3 linked regions of the Herpetosiphon gulosus genome follow. The protein of the gene in region 2 interacts with the protein of the main gene of each other region in a pairwise test. Links are inferred from orthologs where the notes say so. Each region holds a gene or a part of one and is shown on either strand. Other genes may lie near its edges.

Evidence for each region.
Region 1: the proteins of ABEB26_RS02870 (region 2) and ctaD interact in binary tests that used the Escherichia coli proteins (3 or more experiments, as listed by UniProt). The link is inferred for Herpetosiphon gulosus from one-to-one orthologs.
Region 3: the proteins of ABEB26_RS02870 (region 2) and dnaE interact in binary tests that used the Escherichia coli proteins (3 or more experiments, as listed by UniProt). The link is inferred for Herpetosiphon gulosus from one-to-one orthologs.

The regions. Positions count from the first base shown.
Region 1 is NZ_BAABRU010000001.1:454,309-458,126, forward strand. The notes cover bases 205-3,185. They hold ctaD (cytochrome c oxidase subunit I), read left to right. Parts: upstream 205-761; coding sequence 762-2,609; downstream 2,610-3,185. Other genes in these bases: coxB (cytochrome c oxidase subunit II), read left to right, coding at 205-752; ABEB26_RS01985 (cytochrome c oxidase subunit 3), read left to right, coding at 2,670-3,185. Also shown: more of coxB, read left to right, coding at 1-204; more of ABEB26_RS01985, read left to right, coding at 3,186-3,296; ABEB26_RS01990 (cytochrome C oxidase subunit IV family protein), read left to right, coding at 3,322-3,654; ABEB26_RS01995 (cytochrome c oxidase assembly protein), read left to right, coding at 3,659-3,818. UniProt on the Escherichia coli protein: Cytochrome bo(3) ubiquinol oxidase is the terminal enzyme in the aerobic respiratory chain of E.coli that predominates when cells are grown at high aeration.
Region 2 is NZ_BAABRU010000002.1:186,254-189,896, forward strand. Bases 360-3,165 are described here. They hold ABEB26_RS02870 (methionine aminotransferase), read right to left. Parts: upstream 2,442-3,165; coding sequence 1,278-2,441; downstream 360-1,277. Other genes in these bases: malZ (maltodextrin glucosidase), read left to right, coding at 360-606; ABEB26_RS02865 (hypothetical protein), read right to left, coding at 760-1,278; ABEB26_RS02875 (zinc-dependent alcohol dehydrogenase family protein), read right to left, coding at 2,452-3,165. Also shown: more of malZ, read left to right, coding at 1-359; more of ABEB26_RS02875, read right to left, coding at 3,166-3,435. UniProt on the Escherichia coli protein: Shows aminotransferase activity with methionine and histidine as substrates, and to a lesser extent also with phenylalanine.
Region 3 is NZ_BAABRU010000002.1:1,691-6,915, forward strand. What follows is about bases 635-5,022. They hold dnaE (DNA polymerase III subunit alpha), read right to left. Parts: upstream 4,699-5,022; coding sequence 835-4,698; downstream 635-834. Other genes in these bases: ABEB26_RS02070 (hypothetical protein), read right to left, coding at 635-802. Outside these bases: more of ABEB26_RS02070, read right to left, coding at 1-634; ABEB26_RS02080 (hypothetical protein), read right to left, coding at 5,163-5,225. UniProt on the Escherichia coli protein: DNA polymerase III is a complex, multichain enzyme responsible for most of the replicative synthesis in bacteria. This DNA polymerase also exhibits 3' to 5' exonuclease activity. The alpha chain is the DNA polymerase catalytic subunit.

The sequences.
Region 1 (3,818 bases), on a different replicon or contig from region 2:
TCTTTACCTTCGACACGATTCGCAAAATCGAGTTCATGCCGGCTGAAGCTGCTGGTAATACCTTGAATGTCAAGGTTATCGGCCATCAGTGGTGGTGGGAGTTCCAGTATCCTGATATTAAGGATGCGAGCGGTAAACCTTTGGTCACTGCCAACGAGTTATGGATTCCATCAGGAAGCTATATCGACGTGAAAATGACCTCGGTTGACGTAATCCACGACTTCTGGATTCCTGGCTTGGCAGGCAAGCGCGACGTGATGCCCAATCGCGAGAGTGGCTTGTGGTTTAAAGCCGATGATGTAGCCGATGGCTCGCCAGGCGTATTCTGGGGCCAATGTGCCGAGTATTGTGGTGGCCAACACGCCTATATGAAAATGCGCGTAGTTGTAGCTAGCCCTGCTGACTTCCAAAAATGGTCAACTGAGCAAAGCCAAGTAGCGGTTAACACCAACTTGCCTGAATCGTTTACCAAAAATTGTATCGGTTGTCATGTGGTACGTGGCACCAACGCCGCTGGTATTACCGGCCCCGATTTGACTCACTTCGGTGGCCGCATGACGATTGCCGCTGGCACCGTCGATAATACCCGTGAACATCTCTATGCTTGGTTAGACGACCCTGATGCAGTCAAGCGTGGCAACATTATGACCACCGCGATCAAGGCCGATACCCTGACCGAAGCAGAAATTACCGAGTTAGTCGATTATCTGGAAAGCCTCAATCCTGGCACCAGTGTTAAAGGTCAGCAGTAGGAGGGCCGTATGGCAACTGACGTAAGTACCCTCCATCACGCCCCAGCTAAGCAACGGCGGGGTTGGTTGGAATGGATCACCACTGTCGATCATAAAAAAATTGGCATCATGTATGCAGTGACTGCCTTTTTGTTCTTTGTGATCGGTGGGCTTGAGGCGTTGCTCATCCGTTTGCAGCTTGGTACGCCCCAAAATACGCTGCTGACACCCGAAGCTTATAACCAAGTCTTTACGATGCACGGCACAACCATGGTGTTTATGGCAATTATGCCAGTCAACGCTGGGTTTATGAACTATTTTGTGCCCTTGATGATTGGCGCAGGCGATATGGCTTACCCACGCATGAACGCCATGAGCTATTGGCTCTTGTTGTTCGGCGGGATTGTCATGTATTCCAGCTTTGTCTTCGGCGGCGGCGCTCCCGATGCTGGCTGGTTTGCTTATGCTCCACTGACCTCAACCACCTACTCGGTTACCCGAGGGATGGATTATTGGGTGCTGGGTTTGCAGCTGCTGGGGGTTTCCTCGCTGGCTGGCTCGGTCAACATCATCGTAACGATTATCAGGCTCCGTGCACCTGGCATGCGTTTTAATCGGATGCCGCTGTTCGTTTGGATGAGCTTCGTTACCTCATTCTTGTTGATTTTTGCCTTGCCAAGCATCACGGTTGGGATCACCTTGCTGTTCTTTGACCGCAACTTTGGTACCAACTTCTTCTTGCCTGCTGCTGGTGGCGACCCACTGTTGTGGCAACACTTGTTCTGGTTCTTTGGTCACCCCGAAGTGTACATTATGATTCTGCCCGCCTTCGGCGTGGTTTCAGAAATGTTGCCAGTCTTTTCACGTAAGCCAATCTTCGGTTACGAGTTTGTGGCCTACTCTGGGGTAGCAATCGGCGTGTTGGGCTTCACCGTGTGGGCACACCACATGTTTGCCACCAACTTGGGCGTGATTGCCGACACCTTCTTTGCTGCTGCTTCGATGTTGATTTCGGTTCCGACTGGGGTCAAAATCTTCAACTGGCTAGCAACCTTGTGGCGTGGTGAGTTGCGCTTCAAAACCCCAATGCTGTTCAGCCTTGGCTTTATCGCCATGTTTGTGATCGGCGGGATTTCCGGGGTTTCGTTGGCGGCTGCGCCGTTCGACTTGCAAGTTACCGATAGCTACTTTGTGGTTGCCCACTTCCACTATGTGCTGTTTGGTGGCGCTGTCTTTGCCTTGTTTGGTGCATCCTACTATTGGTTCCCCAAAATTACTGGCAAGATGATGAGCGAACGGATCGGCAAATGGCACTTCTGGATTTTGATGCTGGGCTTTAATTTGACCTTCTTCCCACAACATATGCTTGGGTTGCAAGGCATGCCACGGCGGGTCTGGACGTATCAACAAAACCAAGGCTGGGATTTCTACAACCTGCTCTCAACCATTGGGGCATTTTGTATCGCCTTGGGCACGTTGGTGTTTATCGTCAACTTTATCATCAGCTTGCGCAAGGGCGCTCCTGCGGGCAACGACCCATGGGATGCCGCAACCCTGGAATGGGCGACCACCTCGCCACCACCAGCCCACAACTTCGATGTGGAATACATTGTGCATAGCCGTCGCCCCTTGTGGGATAACAAATATAGTGGCGAAGGTCGGGGCATGACGATCAATTACGATTTCCATCCCCACTTGCCACCGCCATCGTTTGCCCCAATCATCTTCTCGTTTGGCTTGTTTGTGCTGGCCTATGGCATGCTCAACCTCGCCTCTGCGCCATTGATTGGGATTCCCTTGATCTTGGTGGCCTTGGCAATTGCCTTCGTCGGCATGAATCGCTGGGTCGGCGAAATTGCCCAAGATCCGGTGCTGTAAACAACCTTGCTCGGTGTCGATTGCATGATCGACACCGAGCCCAGTTATTTGGGAGAATCTATGGCACAGGCAGTCGTGCGCGATATCGATAAAAATGATCCTGGGCGTGGCCTCGATTTACGCAAACTGGGCATGTGGACGTTCCTTGGCTCAGAAGTGTTTTTCTTCGGGGCTTTGGTGGTTACCCACCTTTCAATGCGTGGGGTTGTTGCGCCATCAGCAAGCAAAGCCAATTATGATGTTGCGGCAGTTCGCACCTTGTTTGGCGATAATGTATTGACCTCGATTCTAGCTTTCATCTTGTTGACTAGTAGTTTGACAATGGTGTTGGCGCTAGATGGGGTTAAAACCAATAATCAAAAGCGTTTCCGCTTTTGGTTGGGGGCCACTATCGTCTGTGGTTTGGTCTTCTTGGGTGGTCAGGTTTACGAGTTCTATCACATTGTTCACCAAGGTGTGACGATTAAAAATATGATGTTTGGCTCGACCTTCTTCTTTGTAACGGGTTTCCACGGAACCCACGTTGCAGTTGGGGTAGTTTGGCTCACATCATTGTTAGTTTCGGCAATTCGCCACCCTGAGCGCTACAATGCTGGCAATTATATGGCTGTCGAGCTAGGCGGCTTATATTGGCACTTTGTGGACTTAGTGTGGGTCTTGATCTTTACGGTGATCTATCTGATCTAACCATTATTTATCCAAGGAGTACATAATGGCCCACGGTCATGATGAACACGCCCCAACCGAACACGAAGCGCATCACAGCCATGCTAAGTTGTATGTGATCATTTTCTTTGTCTTGTTGGTGATGACGGGGATTGAAATTGCCCTGCCGATCATCAACAAAGCTGAGATTATGGCCAAACAATTAGAAGTCGCATTGTTGCTTGGATTGATGACAATCAAAGGCGCAATTGTGATGATGTTCTATATGCACCTTAAAGGCGATCGCCGCATGTTTGGGACGCTGTTTGTCTTCCCAATTGTGTGTGTGCTGTTGATGATGTTGGGCTTCTTTGCCCTGTTCCAACCTGTATTGTGGTAAGCAAATGAATGACTGGACGCTTGATTGGCCGCTGCTTTTTGGCTTAATCGCCGCAACAGTTGGCTATCTCTGGGCAGTTGGCCCAGGTCGCAAGCGCCTAGGCGGGCCAGCAGCCTTCCCAGTCGGGAAGGCTGTTGCCTTCTTAAGTGGCTTGTTAGCCCTTG
Region 2 (3,643 bases):
TTGGGCGAGCAATGGCGAGCCTTCTTGGCGGTGATTCCATGGCAAGTCGCTTTGCAACAATTCAATCTGCTCGATTCGCACGATACACCACGCTTGTTGACGATTGTTGGTGGTGATCTGGCTTTGCATCAAGTTGCGGTTACGCTGCAAATGACCTTTCCGGGCGTGCCTTGCATTTATTATGGCGATGAAGTGGGCTTGCAAGGCGGCGGCGATCCTGAGTGTCGCGGCTGTATGCCATGGGATGCACAGGCTTGGAATCACGATCTTTTAGGGTTTTATCGTTCGCTGATTGGACTCCGCCGCAGTTCGAGCGCTTTGAGCGTTGGTGGATTTCAATTATTGCTCGCCGAAGGTGATACAGTGGCCTTTATGCGGCGCAGTGCTGATGAGTGTTTGTTGATTGTTGCCCAGCGGGCTGCCACCAATATTCCACCAATTCCGATGCTCGCAACTGGACTGGCTGATGGGACAAGTTTTGTTCTAGTTGCTGGCCCAACTGAAATTGCGATTCAGGCTGGGGTATTGGTTTTGCCACAAACTGGCATCAGCGCCAGTTTGTGGCGAATGCAGCAGCCTAAGGCAGAAGGGAATTATGAGGGATGAACCTTAGAGCAGAGGTGCAGAACCCAGAGCTCTAGGCTATTAGAGATTCGTTAGCTCCATTTGATTCTCTCGTTCAAAAGCCAATAACCTAGAGCCAATGCTCCTTCGCGTTCTTCGTAGTTCCAAGCCTTACCCCTACCTCTGATTCCTATGCTAATCAGGCTCAAAGCCCAAAATATCGATGCGTGAATTGCTCAGCACAACCCAATCGCCAGTTTGCAGCTGCTCGTTGGGCAATTTGGCTACATTCGGGCCAGTTAATGTGGTGCGCAAGCCAATACTGCCAACGCCGACTGCAATAATTGCCTCAACATAGCTGACTGCATAGCCCAAATCGTCGCGTCGCTCCCAGGTAATCAAATCTTGGACGCAGCCATAAGCCAAGGGCATGGTGCTCAAACCATTGCCAACCTCTGGCTCAATCCCCATACGTTGGGTATCAGCGGGCTGCAAAGCGACACGGCTCAGTTGAAATACCAATCGTGCCATTCCATATCGCCCAGCGTGAGCATGATTGACATGATTATGCCGATCAACTACCCCTAGCCGAACTTGCTTGAAACCGAGCACAATCAAGGGCAAGAAGCGTTGGCCGCTCGTATGCATGCGGCCAGGTATCAATTCTTCGAAGCACGCATGCAGCTGTAGCGCTTGAGATTTTGGAAAACGCATCAGCTTCGGCTCCCTAGTTGCTTGAGTTTTTCGGCAGCGGCAGCAATTGTTTCGGGCTTTTTGGCAAAGCAAAAGCGCACCATCCCCGATTGATAGCCATCGTGGTAAAACGCTGAGGGTGGAATCGCCGCCACGCCAATTTCGCTAATCAGATAGCGGCAAAATTCGGCATCATTATCCCAGCCTAAATCGCGAATATCGGCCATCACGAAATAGGTGCCTTGCGGCGGCAACACATACAATCCAGCATCACGCAAGACCTTGACCAATTGCTCGCGGCGGGCATTATAAAATTGCAATAATTGGCGTTCGTAGGGTTCGCCTGCATTCAAGCCAACTACTGCTGCCGCTTGCAAGGGCGTGGCGCTAGCAAAGGTCACAAATTGATGCACCCGTCGAATCGCCTCAGTTAGCGAATTTGGCGCAATTGCATAGCCAATTTTCCAGCCTGTGACGCTAAATGTTTTGCCAGTGCTGCTAATCGTAACCGTGCGCTCCCACATGTCAGGCAAGGTGGCAATCGAGCAATGCTGATAATCTTCAAACACCAAACGATCATAGACTTCATCGCTGATCACCAAGAGATCATGCTCAATTGCAATCGCCGCCAACTGGCTCAGCTCGGTGCGTGACCAAACCTTGCCCGTCGGATTATGCGGCGTGTTCAAAATAATCGCCTTGGTTTGGGGGGTAATTGCGGCGCGAACTTGGGCAAAATCTACCTCCCAACGTGGTTCGTGCAAGCGAATATAGCGTGGTATGCCGCCCGCCATCAGCACATTCGGCGGATACGAATCGTAGAACGGCTCGAAAATCAAAACCTCATCGCCAGGGTTGATCAACGCCATAATCGTGGCAAACATGGCCTCAGTTGCTCCGCTAGTGACGGTAATTTCAGCATCGGGGTCAACCGAAACCTTGCTATGGCGTTCCCATGTCCGCGCAATCGCCGCTCGCAAAGTTGGCAAGCCAGTGCTTGGCGCATATTGATTGAGATCAGCGTTGATAGCACTACAAGCAGCATCTTTTAAAAATGCTGGGCCAGCAAAATCAGGAAAGCCTTGGCCGAGATTAATCGCTTGATAACGCGCAGCCAAAGCACTAATTTCACTAAAAATTGATGTACCAAAGCCAGCTAAGCGATTGGCGGATTTGGGATGCACAACGAGCCTCCTAGCCTGTAATCACAACTTTACCAGCGCCGCCTTCAGTGGCCACGCGCACAATTCCAGCGAGATCATCAAGCGCAACGGTGGTATCAACATGGGGCGCTAAACGACCATCAGCAAACATTGCGCTGACTTCAGCGATCAATGTGCCAATTGCTTGGGGGGTTTGGCGGTTGAGCCAGCGGCCCAGCCAAAAACCGCGAATTGTCGCCTCGCTAAACACAATCCGGCCATCAACTTGAATCGGCTCGCCGCTCAACAAACCATAAATAATTAATTGACCATAAGCCGCTAAGGCATTGACGACGGCTGTGCCAGTTTCGCCAGCCACCGCATCAATAGCCTTACCAATGCCTTTTTGTCCCGTAATGTCCTTCCAACGTTTAGCTAAATCGTCGCCAGGCAACGTGATTACGCCGAGCGCACCAGCATCAAGCAACGCTTGGGCTTGCTCAGGTTTGCGCACCGTTGCCACCACTTTGAAGCCGCGCACTGCTGCCAATTGCAACATAGCACGGCCCAAGTGCGAAGCGCCAGCGGTTACTAGCACAGGCTCGTCGGGCTGCAACTGCAACTCATCGCTCATAATCCAAGCGGTCAAATAATTAACCCAGGTACAAGCTGCTTGGGCATCGCTGAGCGCAGCCGGAGTTGGCACTAAAAACTGCGGTTTGACCACCGCATACTCGCGCCATGTGCCAGCAGTACCAACCGCACCGAGCATCAAGATGACCCGATCGCCAACCGACCAGCCAGTAACGCCCTCGCCGAGCGCCTCGATCACCCCGGCGGCCTCATTACCAGGGACAGCTGGCAAGCTTGGGCGCACCCCATACGTCCCTTGGATGGTGTAGACATCAGATGGATTGATTGACCGAGCGGTTAGGCGGACTAAAACCTCGCCAGCGCCAGCGGTTGGGGTTGGTTGTTCGACCAACTGCAACACATCTGCCAAGGCTCCAAATTCATGAAACTCAATCGCTTTCATGGCATCCCTTTGGCATAAAACACACATCGGCGTGCTAAAGCATATCGTACTCCCCCATGGGGTGACATGTCAATCAATATCTAGGAGTTGCAGGCCGTTGTAGCATGCTGCACTAAAGCACGATCAAGGCCAGCAAGCTACTAAAATAGCCCATTGGAATGGCCAATTCCCCCCATAGGGATACGCTAATAGAGGACTAATAAAACAT
Region 3 (5,225 bases), 180 kb from region 2 along the record:
CTCGATTTGTATATCCTTGCCCATATATTTTAGTCATATGTGTTTGTATAAATGATCTTAAGTCAAGATTATCATTGAAGTTTTTATATCTGGAATATAAATCATTTGTTGTCAATGGATTCGCTTTTAATAGTTCTAATATTTTATATATATTAATTTTATCTATAGATGTTTGTATAAACGGCAGTACATTAAAGTAATTATCAGTATTTGGATTTATATCTATAACATCTGGAACGCTAATAAACTTTTCATGTTCTTTACCTTGAGTAATAATATATTGTTTATTTGATTTATTCGTAAGTTGAGCCATTGACATTAATGCCAAATTTATTACATTTGCCCCTCCGGTAAGATTACACCAAATTTCTTTTCCTTGCCGATTAGGAGCTGAAAAATGATAGGTAACTCTTATCACTCTTTTAAGGCATTCTTGGAAATTATTTATATTTAACTTACACCAATAAAGCTTGCGTTTTTTCTTAGGGTCAAAATTTTTCCATTTTGTCAATAATACTCGCTCTATTTCAGTACGAACATCACCTGGTGAAGCGTTACCTATATAGTCAAATGCATTCAATTTTCGTTCAACAACTTCAGGACTAGAGAATAAAACTAATGCTTCAATGTAGCCTGCGTTTTTTTCCGAATGATTAATCCCGCCACTATTTTTAAACAAACGTTGAATCGATTCTGGTGGATTGGGTTTGGCACTCATTTGCAGAGCTTTTTCAATATAATCAACTGCGCAAGTTACTGCTCCAACCGAACGTCCTACACCCATAAAATGGTAAACACCCATTCGACCCTCCAAATATGGTCATTGGTTGGTTTTTAGAGTTGTTCGAGCACGGCGCTCTCTTGGCCGAGCATTGAATAGAGGTTACTCAATAAGCCCTCTTGGGGATTGATGCGATAGCTTGGCTCTAACATCACTTGACCCATCGGATTCGGCAAATAGATCGTAATTGGTTGATCGCCTTCGTAGCCGCGTAACACCCGATCAATCTCTTGCATGCGCCGAATATCAGTTTCGGTGTTGCCTGAGCGTGGCAAATAAATGTGCAGATGATAACGCGGCCCACTTGCAATCGCTACGTTGCTGCTATCTTCAGGCGCTGCAGTTGGCGCAACACTGACTTTACGTCGTGGCCGTGGCACAATGGTAACTGCGGCTGGGGTGGCTTCGCCGTGGCCGTTGCCATTGGGATAATGCCCGTTGCCATTGCCATTACTTGCAGCATAGCCATTGCCATTCGCTGGGGCTGAATTAACGCTGGGTGTGCTCATAGCTGGACGTACCTCAACATACACATCTTCATTGAATGGTTCCTCTGGCATTGGTGCGCCATCATCAAGATACTCGGGCATAGCCTCAACTGCGCCAACCGAACGCCGTACCGCCACCGTAGCCGTAGGCACAGCCTTATTATTCGTTTGTTCAACCTTGAAAGCCGTAACCGATTCAAGCATCAACTGCATTTCGTCGCGGCGATTATCAACCTTGGCCGTAATTTGCACAATCGCATCATCAACCAACAGCTCGGCATATTGCTCCAAGGTTCGCGGAAAGGCCACAAATTCAATTTCGCCCTCAAGATCCTCGACCTTGCCCACCATCATCGAATCGCCTTTTTTGGTTTGGATGCGCTTGGTATTGTTAATCATGCCAATCAAGCGGATGGTTGTACCAATATGCTTTTTATCGATCATGCCAAGGCTGATCCGGCCAGGATCGTGCGGGGCATTGGCTAAGGCTTGAGCCATGGGATGCGCAGAGATATACATTCCCAATAGCTCTTTTTCCCAGTTCAGCAATTCGCGCTGCATTTCGAGGCCAGTTGTGGCTGGAGGGAAGGGAATTGGTGCGATCGTCGGAGTGCTGGTTTGTTCGCCGCCGCCCAGCATATCAAACAGGCTATTTTGGCCTGCTTCACGGGCTTTTTGGGTTTCATGGCCAGCACTAATCGCCCGATCAAGAATCGCAAGTTTCTGGTGACGTGTGCCAGGCAACGAATCCATCGCACCACACTTGACCAAACTTTCCATCACGCGCTTGTTGAGCACCCCGCGATCAACCCGCGCACAAAAGTCTTCGATGCTGCTGAATGGGCCGCTTTCGTCGCGAACTTTCAAAATGGCCTGAATCGGGCCAATCCCAACGTTGCGAATTGCACTCAGGCCAAAGCGAATTCCACGATTGTATTTGATGCCTTCGGGCAGTTCGCCAGCAATATCAACAATCGTAAAGCCTTCTTTGCTACCATTGACATCGGGCGGCGAGACGGCCACGCCCAAGCGCGAGGCTTCGGCCACGCTCTTGGCAACTTCGTCGATCTCGCCCGAAGCGGCTGAGAGCGTTGCAGTCATATATTCGGTGGGATAATTATTTTTGAGCCAAGCCGTTTGATATGAGAGCAAACCGTAAAGTGTCGAGTGCGGACGGTTGAATGAATAGCCAGCAAATGGCAGAATCAGTTCCCACAGTTCATCGGCTTGGGCTTGGGTTAGGCCTTTGCGTAAACACCCTTCTTTAAACCGCACCGAGTTTTCCGCCATCAGTTCTTTGTTTTTCTTGCTGATAGCCTTAATCACGATATAGGCTTCACCAAGCGTATATTCGGCAACTGCTTGGAGCAATTGCATAATTTGTTCTTGATAAACGATAACCCCGTAGGTATCTTCAAGAATTGGCTTGAGAATCGGGTGAATATATTTGATCGCGTGAGGATTATTTTTGTTGTGAATGTAGACTGGAATTTGTTCCAGCGGGCCTGGCCGATAGAGCGCCACCATACCGTACAAATCATCGACCCGGGTGGGCTTGAGTTGCACGAGGTAACGAGTCATGCCCGCCGATTCAAGCTGGAAGACATCGACGGTCTCACCGCGACCAAGCGCTTCAAAGGTTTTCTTATCATCAAGCGGAATATCCGAGAGCCACATGGTTTGGCCGGTGGTTTGCTCGATTAGTTGCAAGGCTTCGGCGGCCACCGACAGGTTGGTCAAGCCCAAAATATCCATTTTGAGCAAGCCCATTTTGGCCAGCGTCGGTCCTTCAAAAGCGGCCATTACCCCATGTTCATCTTTGGTGGTGCGTTGCAATGGCACCATGTTTTCGAGCGGATGGCGACTAACGACGACCCCACAGGCATGAGTTCCGACGCTCTTCATGCGCCCTTCAACTTTACGTGCCCAATCCATCAATTCGCGCAATTTGGGGTCGGTATCATAAATTTGCTTCAGTTCGGGTACTTTATCCAGCGATTTGGCGATCGTCATGCCCACAGGCAAGGTAGGAATTAATTTGGCAACTCGATCAACCTCACTGAGCGGAATATCAAGCACGCGGCCCATATCGCGCAAGGCTGCTTTTGCGCCTAGCGTGCCATAGGTGATAATTTGGGCCACATTTTCACGGCCATATTTAGTTGCAATATAATCGAGAATTTCGCCACGCCGCGCATCGGCAAAGTCGGTGTCGATATCGGGCATTTCCAAGCGTTCGGGCGAGAGAAAGCGTTCGAACAGCAGCTTGTTCTGCACCGGATCAACATCGGTAATGCCTAAGCAGTAAAGCACCAACGAAGCACCTGCCGAACCCCGGGGCAGACATGGAATCCCATTTGAGCGGGCAAATTTAACGTAATCCCAAACGATCAACATATAATCCGGAAAGCCAGTTTGATTGATTACGTCAAGTTCATAACTCAGGCGCTGCACATATTCCTCAGTGGGATTGCCATTACAGCGCTTGATCAAGCCTTCTTCGCAAATCAGCCGCAAGTACGAAGCAGCATCGTGGCCTTCAGGAATATCAAATTCGGGCAATTCGACCCGCCCGAAATCGAGTTTCAGGTTACACATATCGGCGATCCGGCGGGTATTTTCCATCGGAGCCGTGCCATAGATCTTGTAGCGATCCCACATTTCATCGCCCGACATAATGTGGTAGGTTTCGTCCATTTGATAATTTTTCGAGCACAACTCTTGCAGCGTCAAGTTGAAGCCCATCGCCATCACCCGCGAATGGGTATCGAGATCTTCACGGCGCACAAAGTGAGTATCGTTGGTCGCCACCAAAGGCACATGCATTTCATTGGCGATTCGCACCAACTCTTCGTTAATTTCGACCAGTTCGGGGGTATTGTTGTGCAGTTGCAATTCGATGAAATAATTCTCAGGCCCGAATAAATCGCGGAACCATGCCACCGTTTCGATGGCTTTTTGGCGTTGTTTAGCTTGAACTTGCTGAATCACTTCGCCCGCGATACACGACGATGTGACGATCAAGCCTTCGTGATACTGCTCAAGCAACTGGCGATCGATCCGTGGCCGCGCAAAAATGCCTTTGCCCATACCATCGAGATGTGAGCGCGAGGTCAATTTCACCAAATTGCGATACCCAACCTCATTTTGAGCGATCAACAGCAAGTGATAATAATTTTTGCCGCCCTTGACCATGGGATCTTTAATCGAGTTGGGGGCGATATAGGCTTCCATACCAATAATCGGCTTGACATTGGCTTTTTTGGCGTTGGCATAAAACTCCATCGCGCCATACATCACACCGTGGTCGGTTATGGCGATGCTGTCCATCTGAAGTTCAGCCGCACGTTCGGCAATGGCCTTGGTTGTGGCATAGCCATCAAGCAAGCTATACTCCGAGTGAACGTGAAGATGGACAAAATCTTTCATAACAAACCTCTTCTATGGCTAGAGTTGCCCATAGCGAAAGCCGCCCACAAACTGGCGGCAAAAGAGCAAAAAATGCTTTACACAAATTGAGTGCAAAAGGTGGTTTTTAGGCCATCGCTATGGTAGAGAAAACGCTTATTCTCAGCTTGGTGTGTCAAGGGAGCGTGTAGTGTACTCAGAATTTGAGGTAAAAAAGCCCGTTTTGCTGGCTCCCGCTTAGTCTTTGTATTATACCATAGCTGTTTGTGGATAACTACGTGAATAAGCTGTGGATTAAAGGTGTAAAACATTATGTCGAGGTTTCTGCATAATCGCAGCTAGTAGGTTAAACCCCAAGTGGGTTTGATCAAGTGACATCAATCAAACCCACTTGGGTAGCCTCAACAGCGATTAATCAACGTCTTATTTAGCGCGCAACCTGCGGCAAATAGAACAAATATGTTGTAGTTTCGGGCGGGACAAAGCTAAGTGCTGCCACACCCAACGAAGAGTCGCACCAAGGTTGTAGCATCCCAACGCGCTAACGT